DNA from 2 places in the Actinacidiphila sp. bgisy145 genome. Region 1 is predicted to be linked to the other one. Evidence: riboswitches for the same ligand, from Rfam matches in the RefSeq annotation. Region 1 holds a riboswitch; the other holds the start of a gene.
The links. A riboswitch is a leader RNA that binds a small molecule or an ion and turns the genes downstream of it on or off. The one in region 1 is predicted to bind glycine.
Positions count from the first base shown of each region.

Region 2: linked by a shared signal. The riboswitch ahead of gcvT (glycine cleavage system aminomethyltransferase GcvT) and the one ahead of gcvP (aminomethyl-transferring glycine dehydrogenase) in region 1 are both predicted to bind glycine.

Region 1 is NZ_JBYIRL010000014.1:178,067-187,591, forward strand. It holds gene gcvP (aminomethyl-transferring glycine dehydrogenase) at 1-2,380, opposite strand, end outside; glycine riboswitch at 2,443-2,566, opposite strand; glycine riboswitch at 2,568-2,680, opposite strand; gene AC3ERT_RS15455 (PRC-barrel domain-containing protein) at 2,827-3,198, shown strand; gene AC3ERT_RS15460 (DNA polymerase IV) at 3,120-4,538, opposite strand; gene AC3ERT_RS15465 (MerR family transcriptional regulator) at 4,736-5,281, opposite strand; gene AC3ERT_RS15470 (bifunctional nuclease family protein) at 5,607-6,080, opposite strand; gene ftsR (transcriptional regulator FtsR) at 6,254-7,000, opposite strand; gene AC3ERT_RS15480 (double zinc ribbon and FHA domain-containing protein) at 7,034-7,828, opposite strand; gene AC3ERT_RS15485 (DUF881 domain-containing protein) at 7,934-8,749, opposite strand; gene AC3ERT_RS15490 (small basic family protein) at 8,757-9,089, opposite strand; gene AC3ERT_RS15495 (DUF881 domain-containing protein) at 9,094-9,525, opposite strand, start outside.
Region 2 is NZ_JBYIRL010000008.1:217,712-227,236, forward strand. It holds gene AC3ERT_RS10000 (ABC transporter substrate-binding protein) at 1-1,564, opposite strand, end outside; gene AC3ERT_RS10005 (ABC transporter permease) at 1,668-2,666, opposite strand; gene AC3ERT_RS10010 (DUF885 family protein) at 2,992-4,524, shown strand; gene AC3ERT_RS10015 (enhanced serine sensitivity protein SseB C-terminal domain-containing protein) at 4,576-5,304, opposite strand; gene AC3ERT_RS10020 (enhanced serine sensitivity protein SseB) at 5,490-6,260, opposite strand; glycine riboswitch at 6,384-6,502, shown strand; gene gcvT (glycine cleavage system aminomethyltransferase GcvT) at 6,700-7,815, shown strand; gene gcvH (glycine cleavage system protein GcvH) at 7,988-8,368, shown strand; gene AC3ERT_RS10035 (serine hydroxymethyltransferase) at 8,381-9,525, shown strand, end outside.

The sequences.
Region 1 (9,525 bases):
CGCTCAGTACGGCGATCTGGGTGGCCTGCCTGAGGCCCTCGGCGCCCATCAGCCGGACGTACGTCCAGGAGATCGGCAGGATGCCCGCCGAGCCCCACGGCGCGGCGGAGACCGGGCCGACGCCGGTGGCCGGGCCCGCCTGCGGCTGGAGCGGGTGGTTGGGCAGGTGCGGGGCGAGGTGGGCGCGGACCGCGACCGGGCCGACGCCGGGTCCGCCGCCGCCGTGCGGGATGCAGAACGTCTTGTGCAGGTTCAGGTGGGAGACGTCGGCGCCGAAGCGGCCCGGGCGGGCGAGCCCGACCAGCGCGTTGAGGTTGGCGCCGTCCACGTAGACCTGGCCGCCCGCGTCGTGCACGGCCGCGCAGATGTCGGTGATGTGCTCCTCGAACACGCCGTGCGTGGAGGGGTAGGTGACCATCAGCACGGCGAGCCGGTCGCGGTGCTGCTCGATCTTCGCCCGCAGGTCGTCGACGTCCACGTCGCCGTCCTGGCCGGTCTTGACGACGACCACGCTCATCCCGGCCATCACCGCGCTCGCGGCGTTGGTGCCGTGCGCGGAGGACGGGATCAGGCAGACCGTGCGGTCCAGGTCGCCGGCCGCGCGGTGGTAGGCGCGGACCGCGAGCAGCCCGGCCAGTTCGCCCTGCGACCCGGCGTTGGGCTGGAGGCTGACCTTGTCGTAGCCGGTGATCGCGGCGAGCTGGTCCTCCAGGCCGTGGATCAGGCTGAGGTAGCCCTCGGCCTGGTCGGCGGGCGCGAAGGGGTGCAGCGCGCCGAACTCCGGCCAGGTGACCGGCTCCATCTCGGTGGTCGCGTTGAGCTTCATGGTGCACGAGCCCAGCGGGATCATGCCGCGGTCCAGGGCGTAGTCGCGGTCGGCGAGCCGGCGCAGGTAGCGCAGCATCGAGGTCTCGCTGCGGTGCCGGTGGAAGACGGGGTGGGTGAGGTAGTCGCCGGTGCGCAGCAGCGCGGCCGGCAGCGCGTCGGCGGTGGCCGCGTCGAGGGCGTCGAGGTCGGCGGTGTCCTCGGTGTCCGCGCCGAACGCGGCGAGCACCGAGGTCAGCGCGGCGCGGTCGGTGGTCTCGTCGCAGGCGATGCCGACGTGGTCGGCGTCGGTCTGCCGCAGGTTGACGCCCGCGGCGCGGGCGGCGGCCACCACGTCGGCGGCCCGGCCCGGCACCCGGGCGGTCAGGGTGTCGAAGAACGCGTCCTCGACGACCTCCACGCCGGCCGCGCGCAGGCCCGCGGCGAGCACCGCGGCGTAGCGGTGGGTGCGGCGCGCGATGGCGGCCAGCCCGTCGGGGCCGTGGTAGACGGCGTACATGCCGGCCATCACGGCGAGCAGCACCTGCGCGGTGCAGATGTTGCTGGTGGCCTTCTCCCGGCGGATGTGCTGCTCGCGGGTCTGGAGGGCGAGCCGGAAGGCGGTGTCGCCGTCGGCGTCGACCGACACGCCCACCAGGCGGCCGGGCAGGTTGCGGGCATAGGCGTCGCGGACGGCCATGTAGCCGGCGTGCGGGCCGCCGAAGCCCATGGGGACGCCGAAGCGCTGGGTGGTGCCGACCGCGATGTCCGCGCCGAGCTCGCCGGGCGGGGTGAGCAGGGTCAGCGCCAGCAGGTCGGCGGCCACGGTGACGATCGCGCCCAGCTCGTGCGCCTGCTCGATCACCGGCCGCAGGTCGCGGACGGCGCCCGAGGCGCCCGGGTACTGGAGCAGCACACCGGTCACGCCGCGCTCGGCGACGTCGGCGGGGATGCCGGCGGACAGGTCGGCGGTGACGACCTCGACGCCGGTCGGTTCGGCCCGGGTCCGGATCACCGCCAGGGTCTGCGGGAAGGTGTCGGCGTCGACCAGGAAGACGCCGTTCTTGACCTTGCCGACCCGGCGGGACAGCGCCATCGCCTCGGCGGCCGCGGTGCCCTCGTCCAGCAGGGAGGCCCCGGAGGTGGGCAGGCCGGTGAGGTCGGCGACGACGGTCTGGAAGTTCAGCAGCGCTTCGAGGCGGCCCTGGGAGATCTCCGGCTGGTAAGGGGTGTAGGCGGTGTACCAGGCGGGGTTCTCCAGCACGTTGCGCAGGATGACCGGCGGGGTGAAGGTGCCGTAGTAGCCCAGGCCGATCATCGGGGTGAGCACCTGGTTGCGGTCGGCGAGCGCGCGCAGCTCGGCGAGCGCCTCGGCCTCGGTGACGGCGGCCGGCAGGGCGAGCGCCTCGGTGCTCTTGATGGTGTCGGGGACGGCCGCGGCGGTCAGTTCGTCCAGCGAGCCGTAGCCGACCTGGGCGAGCATCTTGGCCTGCGCCTCGACGTCGGGACCGATGTGGCGGCGGGCGAAGGGCCGGCCTGCTTCCAGCTCGGCGAGGGTGGTTCGGCGGTCACTCATCTTCGGGGGCCTCCTGGTCCGTGACGACCTTCGGGGGGTGCCGCCAGGGCACCCGTACGGCCTCCCCCTCTGTCATCACAACCTGAGAGCTTCACCGCCCCGGCCCACAGGGCGGCTTTCACCGTCGGTGAGGACGCGTCCCGGCGGCCGCTCTGCTTCCGGGACAGGTCCTGCTTTCCAGAGTGACCTCACCCGAGCGGTACGGATGCCTGAGAGTTTCCGGGGAGGATTTGCTCCTTCGGCGCCCTCCGCCAACCGCCGCCAGGCGGGGTTCTCGGAGGACTCTCCCGCACGGGGTCGACGGCCGCTGTCCAGCCTACCAGCGCGTTCCGAACAGGGGTCGGAACAGGTGCCGAGTCGACACCGCCCCGGTTGTGGCCTTGGGTAGGTACCAGCGGCCGCCGTACGGCGGCGGCCTGGGGTTGGTTGGACTGGTTGGAGGGACCGTGCAGACCGACATCGATCCGCGCAGCCTGATCGGCCGCCGCGCCTTCGACCGTGACGGGACGAGGATCGGCACGGTGGACGAGGTCTACCTCGACGACGCGACCGGCACACCGGAGTGGGCCGCGGTGCGCACCGGCCTGTTCACCCGGGACGCCTTCGTGCCGCTCGGCCCGAGCGAGCTGGACGGCGACAAGCTGCGGGTGCCGTACGAGAAGGCGCTGATCAAGGACGCCCCGGACTTCGGGGTGGGCCGGCACCTGTCGCCCGAGCAGGAGTTGCAGCTCTACCACCACTACGGGATGGACGTGCCGCGCTCGGCGGCCGAGCCGGCGCCGTCCGGGGACTTCGGGGAGCTGGCCGACGAGGAGTGAGCCTGCTGGGCGGCCAGCGGCAGCGGGTCGCTGCGGCGCAGTGCCGGGTCGTCCACGGGGAAGGTGCGCACCCGGCCGGGCACGGTGTCGGTGGGCACCTCGAAGCGGACCGTCACCCGGCCGACGCCGCTGCCCTGCACCCATCCGGCGCCGTAGCTGTCGTGGGTGACGTCATGGCCGGGCATCCAGCGGTCGGCCCGTTCGGCCGCGGGCGGCGGGCTGCTGGGCAGCGGCTCGGGAGCGTCCGGCTCGGGGCCGCCGTGCAGCGCGCGCTCGCCCTCGGCCTGCGCGAACAGGTCCTCCTGCGTGAAGTCGGCCAGCCCCGCCACGCCCACCCCGAGCAGCCGCACCCCGCCGGTGGTGTCCACGGCCTCCACCAGCCGGCGGGCGGTCTCGCGGACGACGGCCGGGTCGTCGGTGGGGGCGCGCAGCGTCTCGGAGCGGGTGAGGGTGGAGAAGTCGTACCGCCGGACCTTCACCACGACGGTGCGGCCGGAGCGGCCCGCGCCGCGCAGCCGCTGCACGCAGCGCTCGGCGAGCCGGTCGATCTCGTACCGCACATGGGCGCGGTCGGTGAGGTCGCTGTCGAAGGTGTCCTCGACGGAGATGGACTTGACGTCGCGGTCGGCGACCACGGGGCGGTTGTCGACGCCGGCGGCCATGGCGTGCAGGCCCGCGCCGTGGGCCTTGCCGAGCAGCCGCACCAGCTCCGCCTCGCCCGCCTGGGCGATCTCGGCGACGGTGAGGATGCCGGCCCGGCGCAGGTGCTCGGCGGTGGCCGGGCCGACGCCGGGCAGGGTGCGCACCGGCATCGGGTCCAGCAGCGCCCGCTCGGTGCCCGGCTCGACCACGACCAGGCCGTCCGGCTTGGCCTGCTCCGAGGCGATCTTCGCCAGCAGCTTGGAGCCGGCCAGCCCGACCGAGGCGGTCAGGCCGGTGGCGGCCTTGATGTCGGCGCGCAGCCCGCGCGCCACGGCCCGCGGGTCGTCGGCGTAGGCGCCGGCTTCCAGGTCGAGGAACGCCTCGTCCACGCTCAGCGGCTCTATCAGCGGTGACGCCTCGCGCAGCAGGCCCATGACGATCTCGCTGATCTGCCGGTAGAGGCCGAACCTCGGCACGAGGTAGGCCGCGTTCGGGGCCAGTCGGCGGGCGTGGGCCATCGCCATGGCGGAGTGGACGCCGTGCACACGTGCCTCGTAGGACGCGGTCGACACCACGCCGCGGGGTCCCAGGCCGCCGACCACCACCGGCTTGCCCCGCAGGCTCGGCTTGGACGCCTGCTCGACCGCGGCGAAGAACGCGTCCATGTCCAGGTGCAGGATCGTCGGCGCACTTCTCACACCCCCAAGCCTCCCGCATCCCACCGACAGCAGCCGTACAGGTGTACGGCGACGGCGGGTCGCGGCCGGGGCGTACGGGTGGGGCCAGGTCCTTACGGGGCGGGGCTTTATCGGCCGGGCTTTACCGGCCGGGCCTTTGCGGGGCCGGGCCTTGGGGGCCGGCCTGTCACGGGCCGGAGGCACCTGCGGCCGGGGGCTCAGACCGCCTTGTTGCGGCGCCGGGCCAGCTCGTCGGCCGGATTGTGGCCGATCAGGGTCTCGCCGGTGTCCACGCGCTCGCCGTGCATCTGCGACAGCGCGCTCTCGACGTCGCGCCACACGACGCCGACGGCGATCCCGAAGATGCCCTGGCCGCCCTGGAGGAGCTGCACCACCTCGTCGGGCGAGGTGCACTCGTAGACGGTCGCGCCGTCGCTCATCAGGGTCATCCGGGCCAGCTCGCCCGGGCCGACCGAGCGCAGGTGCTGGACGGCGGTGCGGATGTTCTGCAAGGAGACGCCGGTGTCCAGCAGCCGCTTGACGATCTTGAGCACGACCACGTCGGAGAAGCCGTACAGCCGCTGGGTGCCCGAGCCGTAGGCCGGGCGCACGCTGGGCTCGACGAGGCCGGTCCGGGCCCAGTAGTCGAGCTGGCGGTAGGTGATGCCCGTCGCGGCGCAGGCCGCAGGGCCCCGGTAGCCGACCTGCTCGGGCGGCGTCTCAGCCGGCGGGCCGCCGTCGGCGCCCACCGCCGCGGGAGCCAGTGTCCCCCGGGCCGGATACGGGCCGCCGGTCGCCAAACCGTCGCCGGTACTTCTCACGACGCCCTCCGTCCCCTTCGCGTCCACTGGCCGCGTGCACGTGCCACCGGACTTTCCCTCTGACGGTAGGCAGTCGTCACACGTGCGTCAACGATCGCCACGCTCGGCACGCCGAGTGAAATTCACCCCAGGAGTGGTTTGATCTGATTGCACAGCGGGAACCCAGTTCCGAATGCCCCCGCGGCGGCAATATTGCCCCCATCCGGGCAGCCCGCAGCGGCCCGGCCCGCGAGCCGGGCCCACCGCCGCACGGCGGCGACGTCCGGGCCTACTGGTTGCTGGTCCCGAAGTCCTCGGGCGAGATCTGGTCGAGGAACTCGCGGAACTTCTCGACCTCGTCCTCCTGCTCGTCCGGGATCGCGATCCCCGCGTCGTCCAGCACACCTTCGCTGCCGTAGATCGGCGTACCGGTGCGCAGGGCGAGCGCTATGGCGTCGGACGGGCGGGCACTGACCTCGACCCCGCCGGCGAAGACCAGCTCCGCGTAGAACACGCCGTCCCTCAGGTCGGTGATACGCACCTCCGTCAGCGTCTGTCCCACCGCCTCGAGCACGTCCTTGAAGAGGTCGTGAGTCAGCGGTCGCGCAGGGGTCATGCCCTGCTGCGCGAATGCGATGGCCGTCGCCTCTCCCGGCCCGATCCAGATGGGCAGGTACCGGTCGCCTCCTACTTCACGCAGGAGCACGATCGGTTGGTTGGAGGGCATTTCGACCCGGACACCCACAACGTCGAGCTCGTTCACACAGCAACCCTAGGCCGTGCCCGCGGGGTTTGGGTAGTCGGGCAGGCCCCGGGCGCGGCCCGAAAGCCATCCGGAGCCCCCTCCGCCCGGCGGCTCTCCCCCTGCCGGCCGCCCCGGGCGGCACTTCCGGCCGCGATCCGGCCGAAATCCGGTGCCGGTCGGCCGCCGGAGGGTCAGTCCAGCCGGACCCGCAGCGCCGACTGCACCATCGCCGCGTGCAGCCGCACCGACAGCGTGGCCAGTTCCCGGGCGGTCGCCTCCGCGTGCAGCCGCGTCTGCGGGTTGCGGTGCAGCCGCAACGGCGCCACCACCTGCTCGACCAGGCCCGCCTCCCGCTCGGCGGCCGCCTTCACCGCGCGCAGATGGCGCGGCTCCAGCCCGAACCGGCCGAGGTCCACGATCAGCCGGGCCACGTTCACCGCGTCGGCGTCGTAACCGCCCCGGGAGTCCGCCGCGATCAGCCCGTACGACTCCCACTCCGCGAGCGCGTCGCCGTCGGCCCCCGTGGCGGCCAGCAGCTCGTCCCGGCCGATCCGCATCCGCGCGGGCTCCTCGGGCTCCAGGGAGCCCTCCAGCGCCTCACGCGACTCACCCGGGCCGGGCAGCGCGACCGGCTCGCCCCGGTCCATGGCGTCCAGGTGCTCCCGAATCACCCGCAGCGGCAGGTAGTGGTCGCGCTGCACCCGCAGGACGTACGCCAGGCGGTCGACATCCGCCCCGTTGAACTTCCGGTACCCCGAGGGGGTGCGCTGCGGCTCCACCAGCCCCTCCGCCTCCAGGAAGCGGATCTTGGAGATGGTGACCTCGGGGAACTCGTCCTGCAACCGGGAGAGCACCGCGCCGATGCTCAGCAGGGCGCCGTCGTCCCCGGCGGAGACGGCGGCGGTGCCGTCACCGGCACCGCCTGACGTTCTCGGCATGCACACCTTCCCTGGGACCGTGCGGCGGGAGGGTCAGACACCCGCCTGGCTCGCGTAGAAGACCAGCCGGTACTTGCCGATCTGCACCTCGTCCCCGTTGGACAGCTGCACCGCGTCGATCCGCTCCCGGTTGACGTAGGTGCCGTTGAGGCTGCCGACGTCGGAGACGGTGAACACGCCGTCGGCGCCGCGCCGGAACTCCACATGGCGGCGCGAGACCGTCACGTCGTCCAGGAAGATGTCGCTCTGCGGGTGCCGGCCGGCGGTGGTCAGCTCACCGTCCAGCAGGAAGCGGCTGCCGGAGTTCGGTCCGCGCCGCACCACCAGCAGGGCCGAACCCGGCGGCAGCGCCGCCACGGCCGCCTGCGCCTCCGGGGAGAGCGACGGCATCGGGGTCTGCCCCGTCGCCTCCGCCTCGTACGCCTCGATGCTGGAGATCGAGATCGTCGACGTGGTCTCCGAGGGCCGCTCGAAGGGCGCCGCGGCCTGCCCGCCGCGCAACGGAGCGCCGCAGTTGTTGCAGAACCGGCTCGCCGCCGCGTTCTGGTGCCCGCACCTGCCGCAGACCAGCACGCCGTGCTCACCACCCGTGTCCGAGGCCGACGATTCCCCGAAACCTATGCGCGGGGCCGAACCGGGGTCAACAGGCGCCACGCCGGGCGCAGCCGAAAACCCGCCGCCCTCCTGCGACGGGTCCGCGCGGAACAGCGGACGCTCGGCCGGCTGGCCGACGTCCTCCGCCCCGCTGCGCGGCGCACGGTGGCGTGCCGTGGCCGGGTCACCCGACTGGCGGGCGCTCTTGCCGAACAACTTCCCAAACAACTTCACGGGCGATTCCCCTTGAAAGAAGCAGACCCGCCCGTGGGGCAGGACGAACTCTCACTACTCACAGTTTCCACCACTCAGCACCCGGCCAGATCCCCGACCCCATCCTCACTGGGATGACCGAGCGTAGTCAGGCTGCTTCGACGGCCGCAAGGCGTCCACGACGATCTTCTGCGACCTGACCACATCAGCACTCGCCTGCTCCTTCTCCAGCGTCTGCACCACCCCTCCGGGGATGTTCAGCGCCGGCTCGAGGTCCGGTGGGTTGCCGATGACTTTGAAGACGTACGGCTGGGCCAATTGGTGCCCGTCGACCAGCACACTGTCGGTGCCGTCGGTGAAGTAAGTGTCGCTGACGACACGTACGTTGTTGACCTGGATCGCCTCCGCGCCGGCCGCACGCAGCTCCTGGACGGTGTCCAGCAGCGAGTCGGCCTCGACCTGGCCGTGCGGGTCCCTGACCGTCAGGGTGATCCCCGGGCCCTGAGCCGCCACCGTACCGGCCAGCACACCGAGTTCCCGCGCCTTCTCCTGCGTCTGCTTGAGCGCCTCGGCGGCCTGGTCGGAACTGGTCTCCAACTCGCTGCGCTGGTTCTCCAGTCCGCGCTTCTCGTCCTGGAGCCGCTGGCCGCGGTTGTCCAGCTCGGTCAGGATGCGGACCAGGTCCTCCTGGCGCGCCCCGCGCAGCGTGCTGTTGTCGTCGCTGGTGGTGCGCACCTGGATGGCCAGCCCCAGCCCCAGCACGAACAGCAGCACCGCGACGATGAGTTGGGCGCGGGTCAGCCGCGGCGGCCACAGCCCGGCCAGCAGGCGCTGCCGCCCGCTCCCCGGTGCGGCGGCCGGCTTCTCCCGCTCCTGCTCCCCCGCACCCGGCTGCACGCCGCAGTCCCCGTTGTTCTCCTGGTTCTCCTGCTCGTCGCTCATCCGGACCTCACGCCCGGAAGACGTGCCGGCGGATCGCGGCGGCGTTGGAGAAGATCCGGATGCCGAGGACGACCACCACACCGGTCGACAGCTGCGCGCCGACCCCGAGCTTGTCGCCCAGGAAGACGATCAGCGCCGCCACCACCACGTTGGACAGGAAGGAGACCACGAAGACCTTGTCGTCGAAGATGCCGTCCAGCATGGCACGCAGCCCGCCGAAGACGGCGTCGAGCGCGGCCACGACGGCGATCGGCAGGTACGGCTCGACACCCGAGGGCACCACCGGGCGCACCACCAGCCCGACCACGACCCCCACGACGAGGCCAAGTACGGCGATCACTTCGTCAACCCTTCCCGTTGGACGGCGTCTTCGGCGGCGTCGTGGACGCGCCCGGTGTGGCGTACCGCAGGATCAGCGAGGGCGCGGCGGGCAGGTGTACGTCCCCCTGCACGCTCAGGCTCGATCTGATGCCGTAGTTCGCCACCAGCACGTGCAGGTAGTCCCCGTCCGCGCTGTGCTGGAACGCCGTGCCCAACCGCTTCCCGTCCCCGATCGCCAGCACCGTGTACGGCGGCACCAGCGGCTTGTTGTCGACCAGTATGGCGTCCCCGGCGGCCCGGATCGCCGACAGCGCCGTCAGCCGCTCGCCGTTGACCGAGATCGCCTCGGCGCCCGAGTCCCACAGCCCGTTGACCACGTGCTGCATGTCGCGGTCGCGGACCCGCCCGGTGTCGGAGAAGCCACTGCTCTCCCGCGGGCCGCCGGTGCCCCCTTC
Region 2 (9,525 bases), on a different contig from region 1:
CGTCGGTGTTGGAGATCGCCGCGGCCAGCGCCTGGTTGATCTTCGGGTCGTTCAGCTCCATCAGGTTGTTGCCGCCGGACGGCTTGATCGCGCCGCCGTCGACGATCTGGTCCAGGAAGCCGTAGCCGGTGGGCCAGTCGGCGCCCCACGCCATCATCATCATGCCGACGTCGTGCGAGTGCACGTAGTCCGGGACGCCCGCGTAGTTGGAGAAGTACTTGTCGGCGGGGAAGGTCTTGATGTTGACGGTGATGCCGACCTTCTTCAGCGCCGCCTGGATGGCGGTGGCGCCGTCCACCTCGGGCTGCCGGTCGCTGCGCGCGGTGAGCGTGGTGGTGAAGCCGCCTGGCTTGCCGCAGGCCGCGAGCGCCGCCTTGGCCTTGGCCACGTCGCCGTTGTTGCCGGCGGTCGGGTACTCGTCGAACTTGGTGTAGCCGTTCACCGACGGCGGCAGCAGCGTGGTGGCGACGTCGCCCTTGACCGCGCCGCCCTCGGCGTTGACCACGGAGGTCTTGTCCACCGCGTACTGCACGGCCTTGCGGCAGTTGATGTTGTCGAACGGCGCCACGTGCAGGTTGAGCGCCATGTACGAGGTGGCGCCGGCGATCGCGTCGTCGGTGTGCGAGAGCTGGTTCTTGTTGCCCAGGATCTTCGACTGCGTCTCGGCCTCGACGCCGGTGCCCTGGAGGTCGACGGTGGCGTTGTCGGCCATCAGGTCGTTGTCGATGGTGCGCTGGTTGATGTTGAACTTCAGCACGTACTTGTCGGGCAGCGCGGTGCGGATCGGGTCGGTGGCCTTGCTCCACTCCGGGTTGCGCACCAGCGTGGCGCCCTTGCCCTCGGAGTAGGAGGCGAACTTGTACGGGCCGGTCGACTGGATGTGCTGCACGTAGGTCGCGCCGGTGTCCTTGGACTGCTCGACCGGCGCGGTCTGCGAGAACGTCGCCAGGTAGTCGAAGTCGGCGAACGGCTTGGCCAGGTGGAAGATGATCGTCTGGTCGTCAGGCGTCTCTATGGACTTCAGCCCGTCCGGGCTCTTGTCCTTGTACGGGCCCTGGTACGTGCTGTCGTCGGCCAGGTAGCTCTTGAAGTACACCGGGCCGTTGGACATCACCTCGGGCGCGAAGTTGCTGCGCTCGATCGCGTACTTGACGTCCTTGGAGGTCACCGTGGTGCCGTCCTGGAACTTCACGCCGGTGCGCAGGTGGTACGTCCAGGTCTTGGCGTCGGCGCTGGCGGTGCCGAGCCCGGTCGCCAGGTCGGGGACCACCGTCAGGCCGGCCTTGCCGGCCGCCGGCTTGAAGGTCAGCAGCGAACGGGCGTAGAGCCGGGAGAAGTCCTGCACCCAGCCGTAGTAGGTGTTGCCCGGGTCGAGCGAGTCGGGGCCGCTGGAGTGGTCGGCCGTGACCGTCCCGCCCTTCTTCGTCGACGCGTTGACGATCGACGTGAGCGCCTGGTCCTTCTTGCCGGAGCTCTTGCTGCCGCCCGAGCCGCCGCAGGCGGACACACCGAGTGCCATCGCCAGACCGAGCGCGATGGCGGAGGTCACCTTTCTGGTGTTCATACCGGGTTACGCCCCTCACTTCCTATGGAGTCGCCGGGTCGGTCGCGGTGCGCCGCACGGCACACGGGGTGCCACCCGGGGTTCGATGGGTGTCCCTGCGGGATCACTTGCTGCGCGGGTCCAGGGCGTCCCGCAACCCGTCGCCGAACAGGTTGAAGGCCAGCACCGTGATGAAGATCGCCAGGCCGGGCACGAACATGTACTGCGGGTCGGACTGGTAGACGTCGACCGCGCTGGTCAGCATGCCGCCCCAGGACGCCTGCGGCGGCGCGATGCCGACCCCGAGGAAGCTCAGCGCGGCCTCGAACAGGATGTTGGTGGGGATCAGCAGGGTGGAGTAGACCAGGATCGGCGCCACCAGGTTCGGCAGCAGCTCGCGGAAGAGGATGAACGGCCCGCGCGCGCCCATGCCGCGGGCGGCGTCGACGAACTCGCGCTCGCGCAGGCTGAGGGTCTGGCCGCGGACGATCCGCCCCATGTAGGGCCAGTTGAAGAAGCCGATCACGAAGATCAGCACGCAGATCCGCAGCGGCAGCCCGCTCAGCCCGAAGGCGCCGTCCTGGAGCGAGGCGGAGATGGAGATCGCGAAGAGCAGCAGCGGGAAGGCGAGGAACACGTCCATCAGCCGGCTGATCAGGCTGTCCACCCAGCCGCCGTAGTAGCCGGCGATGATGCCGAGCACGGTGCCGATCACGTTGGACAGCACGGTGGCGCCGGTGGCCACCAGCATGGAGATCCAGGAGCCCTCGACGATCCGGGCGAGGATGTCGCGGCCGAACTTCGGGTCCACGCCCAACGGGTGGGACCAGCTCATCCCGCCCCAGCCGCCCTTGGGCGCCAGCAGTTCGGGGTCGACCAGGTTCTGGTGGAAGGCGTTCGGGTCGAGGTTGAAGACCATCTCGATCGGCTTGGCGAGGATCGCCAGCAGCACCAGCAGCACCACCACGACACCGCCGGCCATCGCGACCTTGTCGCGTCTGAGCCGGCGCCAGGCTATCTGCCCGAGCGAACGGCCCTCGATCATGCCTCGCCCGGCCCCGCTCAGGACGGCCTCCGGGTCTGCCGCCGCCTGTCCGGAGGTGGTCTCGATAGGTGCGGTCATGGCGTTTTTGCCGACCCCTCTCGCCGGTGGTGACCGGCGCGCGCCCGCCGCGGTAGCGGCTTCCTCGTCACTTGGTGCCTGTGGTGCTTCGGTTGCGTACGAAACGGCCGTCACCCGCAGTGAACGCTCTTCGTGATCATGCGTGCGACGTGCGTATCCACTACGCGCATTGCGGTTGGGACATGTCAACGCCAAGGCGTCTTGCCGCTGGATTCTTCTTCCGGTCGGCGATCACCCGCCAGACCCCACGGAGAAGGGATGCGCAACTGTGATGTGGGTGGTTCTTTCATCGTTACCGACGCGTACCTCGGGGTACGGTCACCAGATGGACGAACGGCTGCGCGCGGTCTGCGACCTGATGGTGCCCCAGGCCCGCGAGATGTCGGGCCTGCACGAGTACGACGGACAGGTGCAGGACCTCTCCCCCCAGGGGGTGCGCGCCGGCCTGGCCGCGATGGCCCGCGCCGCCCGGAGCGCCGGACCGCTCCAGGACCCGCACGACGAGGCCCACTTGGCTGTCTTCGAGGAGTCACTGCGGGTGCAGTACGGCGAGTTGGAGCTGCACCGCCGCGACCCCTACCCGCACCTGTCCAACCTCGAACTCGCCTGCTACGACCGCGAGTACGCCCCGCGCGCCGACCGCAGGAAGGCCCGCAAGGCGCATCTGGCGCGGTGGCCGGACGCGGTGGACGCCGCGCTGGCCTCGCTGGACCGGGTACGGGCCCCGGTCGCCGAGGCGCTGCTCGGGCCGGTGCTGGGACTGGCCGCCGACCTCGACCCGGACGGCGGCAAGGTGGAGCGGGCCGCACTGCGCGCGCACGCCCGGCTGGAGGGCCATCTGCGGCACGTCGCCGAGCACGGCGACCCCGACCCGCGGCTCGGCGGGCGGGCCCTGGCTGCCTTGATGGGAGCTCAGGAGGGCCTTCGGGTGGATCTGACCGAGCTGGCCGGGCAGGCCGACAAGGAGCGCGTCCGGCTCACCGAACTGCTCACCGACGCCTGCCGCGTCCTCGACCCGGGCCGCGGCGTGGACGAACTCCTGCCGGGGCTGCTCGCCGACCACCCGGGCGCCGACGGCGTCATCGCCGAGGCGGCCCGGCTCACCGAGGAGGCCGTGGAGTTCACCCGGGAACGGGGCCTTGCGCCCTACGTCGACGGCGAGTGCCTGGTCGGCCCGGCACCCGCCTCCCGGCGCTGGGCGATGGCCATGATGACCTGGTCCGCGCCCGCCGAGGCCGACGCGCCCTCCTGGTACCACGTCACCCCGCCCGAGCCGGACTGGCCGGCCGACGAGCGCGAGGAGTGGCTGACCGTCTTCAGCCGCACCAGCCTGCCGTCCATCACCCTCCACGAGGTCGCGCCCGGCCACTTCGCGCACGGCCGCGCCCTGCGCCGCGCCCCCTCCCCGGTGCGGCGGCTCCTGCACAGCCTGTCCTTCGCCGAGGGCTGGGCGCACTACGTCGAGGAGGTCTGCCTCGACGAGGGCTTCCGCGCCCGCGACCCGCGCTTCGCGATCGGCGTCGCCCTCGAAGCGCTGGTCCGCGTCACCCGGCTCACCTGCGCGATCGGATTGCACACCGGGGCGCTGTCGCTGGAGGAGGCCGCGCGGTACTTCGTGCGCGACGCCCACCTGTCGCCGGCGGCCGCCGCCGCGGAGGCGCGGCGCGGCACCTTCGACGCCGGGTACGGCCGCTACACCTGGGGCAAGCTGGAGATCCTGCGCACCCGCGCCCGCGCGCAGCGCGCCTGGGGCGCCGAGTTCACCCTGCCCCGCTTCCACGCCGCCCTGCTGCACCTGGGCAGCCCGCCCCTGGGCCTGCTGGACGCGGCGGTCCACCCGCCCGGCCCGGCCGCGTGATCGCCGCTGTACAGCCGCCGCACAGCCGCCGCTTGATCGCCGCGCAGTCGCCTAGCGGTCGAAGAAGGGCCGGCCGAACGTACGCATCCACAGCGCGACCGGGTCGTACGGGTCGGCCATGGCGACCGTGGAGACGGCCACCGAGTCGGGCACCCCGCCGACGGCCTGCTGCATCATCAGCCGGACGGACTCCACGGCCTGCCCGGCCCCCTCGTAGAGCTCGACGCCGATCGCGAGGTAGGGCTCGCCGAGCACCGGCTGCACCCACGCCTGGCGCAGCGCGCGCACCGCGGAGGTGCGGTGCGCCGCCTGGGCGAGCAGCGCGTAGAACTGGGGCATCTGGAGCGAGGGTTCGCCGATCTGGAGCGGCCCGGCGGGCAGCAGGTCCAGGCCGACCGCGATCCGGCGCAGGTCGGCCCAGGGGATGCCGAGGCCGCCGCCGGCGCTGTGCGGGTTGAGCCAGAGTCCGGACCGGTCCGGGAAGAGGGTCTGGGCGATGTCCCGCCCGGAGACCACTTCGTGCTCGCGGTTCCACCCGCTGGCGGCCAGTTCCCGCGGCGAGGTGAAGCACGGCGCGTAGCCGTAGCCGCCGATCTCCATCGTGCCGTACTGCGCGTCGGGCGTGCCGGGGGCGCCCTGCCACAGCAGCATCCACACCTGGCCCTCGGCGAGTGACGCGAGCAGGTTCTCGTATGCGTCGAACCGGCCGGGTGCCACCTGGAGCAGCATCTGCTCCACATGGCCGGCCTGCGCCGCACCGCCTTGCGCGCCCGCGATCACGTGGGACCGCCCCTTTCCCTTCGTACTGCTCTTCGCACGACATCAAACCAGGTCGAGTGTGCCCAGCGGTATGCCCGCCGACTCAAACCGAACCGGCTATAGACGCGGTATACGACCGCTGAACGCGTGCGCCGAGCCGCACCTGCCGTGGCCCTGCCCCGTGCCGTGCCGTGCCGTGCCCGGGCTCAGTCGCGGGCGAAGAACGGCCGCACCGTCTCCAGCATCCAGTCCCCCACCGGGTCCTGCGCCACGTCCAGCAGGATCAGGTGCACCGGCCACGGCGGCTGGGCCGCACCCATCGCCCGGCCGAGCGCGTCCATCGCGGCCGACCGGTCCGCCTCGGTCCAGCGGTCCAGCTCCACGCCGACGAACAGCGCCGGCGGCTCCTCCTCCACCACCGCCAGGGCCCGCCGGCCGCTCAGCACCACCGAGGTGACCGCGAACTCGCCGGCCGCGGCGGCCAGGAAGTCCACCGGCTCCTCGTCGTGGTCCGGCTCCCACAGCCGCACCCGGGCGCCGGGCGGCGCGTCGCCGCCGCGCACCCCGGCGAACGCCGCCTGGCGCTCGCCCTGCGCCGGGCGGCACAGCTCGGCCACCGCGGCCGGCGGCAGCGGCACACCGACCGCGCCCCCGGGGTTGACGGCGATCCCGACCAGCGGCGGCAGCCCGCGGGCGAACTCGTGCACCGGCGCGACCGTGCAGGGCATGCCGTCCGCGGCCTGCCGGAACTGCTGCTCGGAGCTGAACACCGGCACGTAGGGCGCGCCGCCCAGCACGACCGTCGGCAGGTCCAGGCCGGCCGCCTCGCGCGAGCCGCCGTTCGGCAGCGGCACCCACACCCGGGACCGGCCGAGCACCTCCAGCAGCCTGGGCGTGGCCGAGGGGTTGCCGAGGCTGGCGCTCAGCACCTCTTCCAGCTCGTTCGCCGGCCATGTGTACGGCGCCGGATTCTCCATGTCCACCCTTGTCCGCCCGAGTACCGCGTCTGTAGCGTCGTGCCCCGGAAACCCTAACGGCTGCCGGGGGCCGCGCACCCTGGGCATGCAATGATGAAGCCGACAACTTGCATACCGGCCGTTCGAGGCCGCGCGGGAGAGTCCCGGACCGGTGCACGCGACCTGCTCGCGGGCGGCGGGCCGGGCGCCGAAGGAGCAAGTCCTCCCTTGAATCTCTCAGGCACAGATACCGCGCGGGCGAGGCAGATCTGAAAAGCGACGGAGCCGTCGGCGCACCCCTGGGGGTACCCGCCCGGCCCCGCCCACCCAAGGTGCAAACCGTGACCCGCCGGTGCGGGGTTCACGGTGAACCTCTCAGGTTCCGATGACAGATGGGGAGCATCCGATCCGTCGTCCCCTTTCTCTCTTCACCGAGACCGAGCCTGGGAGCCCGTCACCGATGAGCGAACCCCGCCGTACCGCGCTCGACGCCCTGCACCGCGCCCTCGGCGCGACCATGACCGACTTCGCCGGCTGGGACATGCCGCTGCGGTACGCCAGCGAGCGCGAGGAACACCAGGCGGTGCGCACCCGCGCCGGCCTGTTCGACCTGTCGCACATGGGCGAGATCACCGTGACCGGCCCGCAGGCGGGCGAGGCGCTGGACCACGCCCTGGTCGGCCACCTGTCCGCGCTGGCGGTGGGCCGGGCCCGCTACACGATGATCTGCGCGCCCGACGGCGGCATCCTCGACGACCTGATCGTCTACCGGCTGGGCGCGCGGGAGTTCATGATCGTCGCCAACGCCTCCAACGCGCAGACCGTGCTCGACGCGGTCGCGCTGCGGGCGGCGGAGTACGACGCGCAGGTCCGCGACGACCGCGAGGCGTACGCGCTGCTGGCCGTCCAGGGCCCGCAGGCCCCGGCGATCATGAAGGCGGTGACCGACGCCGACCTGGACGGGCTGAAGTACTACGCCGGGCTGCCCGGCACCGTGGCCGGGGTGCCGGCGCTGATCGCCCGTACCGGCTACACCGGCGAGGACGGCTTCGAGCTGTTCGTGGCGCCGGGCGACGCCGAGCGGCTGTGGCAGGCGCTCACCGAGGCCGGCGCGCCCGCGGGCCTGGTGCCGTGCGGGCTGTCCTGCCGGGACACGCTGCGCCTGGAGGCGGGCATGCCGCTGTACGGGCACGAGCTGACCGCCGCGGTGACGCCGTTCGACGCGGGGCTGGGCCGGGTGGTCAAGTTCGACAAGCCCGGGGACTTCGTCGGGCGCGCCGCGCTGGGCGCCGCCGCCGAGCGGGCCGCCGACCTGCCGCCGCGCAAGCTGGTCGGGCTGGTCGCGCGGGGCCGCCGGGTGCCGCGGGCCGGCTACCCGGTGACCGACGCCTCGGGCACGGTGATCGGCGAGGTCACCTCGGGGGCGCCGTCGCCGACCCTGGGCAAGCCGATCGCGATGGCGTACGTGGACGCGGCGCACGCGGCGCCCGGCACGCCGGACGTCGCGGTGGACATCCGCGGGACGCGGGAGCCGTACGACGTCGTGGCGCTGCCGTTCTACAAGCGCGAGCGCTGAGCGCGGGGCTCCGGCGCGAGCCGGGGCCCCGGCACTGACCGCGGGGCTCCGGCACCGGCTGGCGCCCGAACCGACCGGGACCCGGGCGCCCCGCCCCCGCACCCCCACCCTTACCTTTCCGTTTGCCGTGCCGCGCACGCGAGCACCCCTGCCGATCCGGGAGAATCCACCCATGAGCATCAACCCTGAGCAGCTTCGCTACAGCAAGGAGCACGAGTGGCTGTCGGCCCCCGCCGACGGCGCGGCCACCGTGGGCATCACCTCGCACGCCGCCGACGCGCTCGGTGACGTGGTCTTCGTCCAGCTCCCCGAGGTGGGCGCGACGGTGACCGCGGGCGAGACCTGCGGCGAGCTGGAGTCCACCAAGTCCGTCAGCGACCTGTACTCGCCGGTCGGCGGGGAGGTCACCGAGGTGAACCAGGACGTGGTGGAGGACCCGTCGCTGGTGAACTCCGCCCCCTTCGAGGGCGGCTGGCTGTTCAAGGTGAAGGTGGCCGAGGAGCCGTCCGACCTGCTGTCCGCCGCCGAGTACGACGCTTTCATCGAGAGCTGAGGGAACCCCGCGATGTCGCTGCTGAACCAGTCCCTGCACGCGTTCGACCCCGACGTGGCCGCGGCGGTCGACGCCGAGCTGCGCCGCCAGCAGTCCACGCTGGAGATGATCGCGTCCGAGAACTTCGCGCCGGTCGCCGTGCTGGAGGCGCAGGGCTCGGTGCTGACCAACAAGTACGCGGAGGGCTACCCGGGCCGCCGCTACTACGGCGGCTGCGAGCACGTCGACGTGATCGAGCAGCTCGCGATCGACCGGGTCAAGGCGCTGTTCGGTGCCGAGAGCGCCAACGTGCAGCCGCACTCCGGTGCCCAGGCGAACGCCGCCGCGATGTTCGCCCTGCTCAAGCCGGGCGACACCATCCTCGGCCTGGACCTGGCGCACGGCGGGCACCTGACCCACGGGATGAAGATCAACTTCTCCGGCAAGCTGTACCAGGTCGCGGCCTACCACGTGGACGCCGAGACCAACCTCGTCGACATGGCCGAGGTGGAGCGGCTGGCCAAGGAGCACCGCCCGCAGCTGATCGTGGCGGGCTGGTCGGCCTACCCGCGGCAGCTGGACTTCGCGGAGTTCCGCCGGATCGCCGACGAGGTCGGCGCGTACCTGATGGTGGACATGGCGCACTTCGCCGGGCTGGTCGCGGCCGGGCTGCACCCCTCCCCCGTGCCGTACGCCGACGTGGTCACCACCACGACCCACAAGACGCTCGGCGGCCCGCGCGGCGGGGTGATCCTGGCCAGGGCGGGCCTGGCGAAGAAGATCAACTCGGCGGTCTTCCCCGGGCAGCAGGGCGGCCCGCTGGAGCACGTGATCGCGGCGAAGGCGGTGGCGTTCAAGGCCGCGGCGACCGACGAGTTCAAGGACCGCCAGACCCGTACCCTGGAAGGTGCGAAGATCCTCGCCGACCGGCTGACCCGGCCCGACGTGGCGGAGCTGGGTGTGTCGGTGCTGTCCGGCGGCACCGACGTGCACCTGGTCCTGGTGGACCTGCGCAACTCCGCCCTCGACGGCCAGCAGGCCGAGGACCGGCTGCACGCGGTCGGCATCACCGTCAACCGCAACGCGGTCCCGAACGACCCGCGGCCGCCGATGGTGACCTCGGGGCTGCGGATCGGTACGCCCGCGCTGGCCACGCGGGGCTTTCGCGCCGACGACTT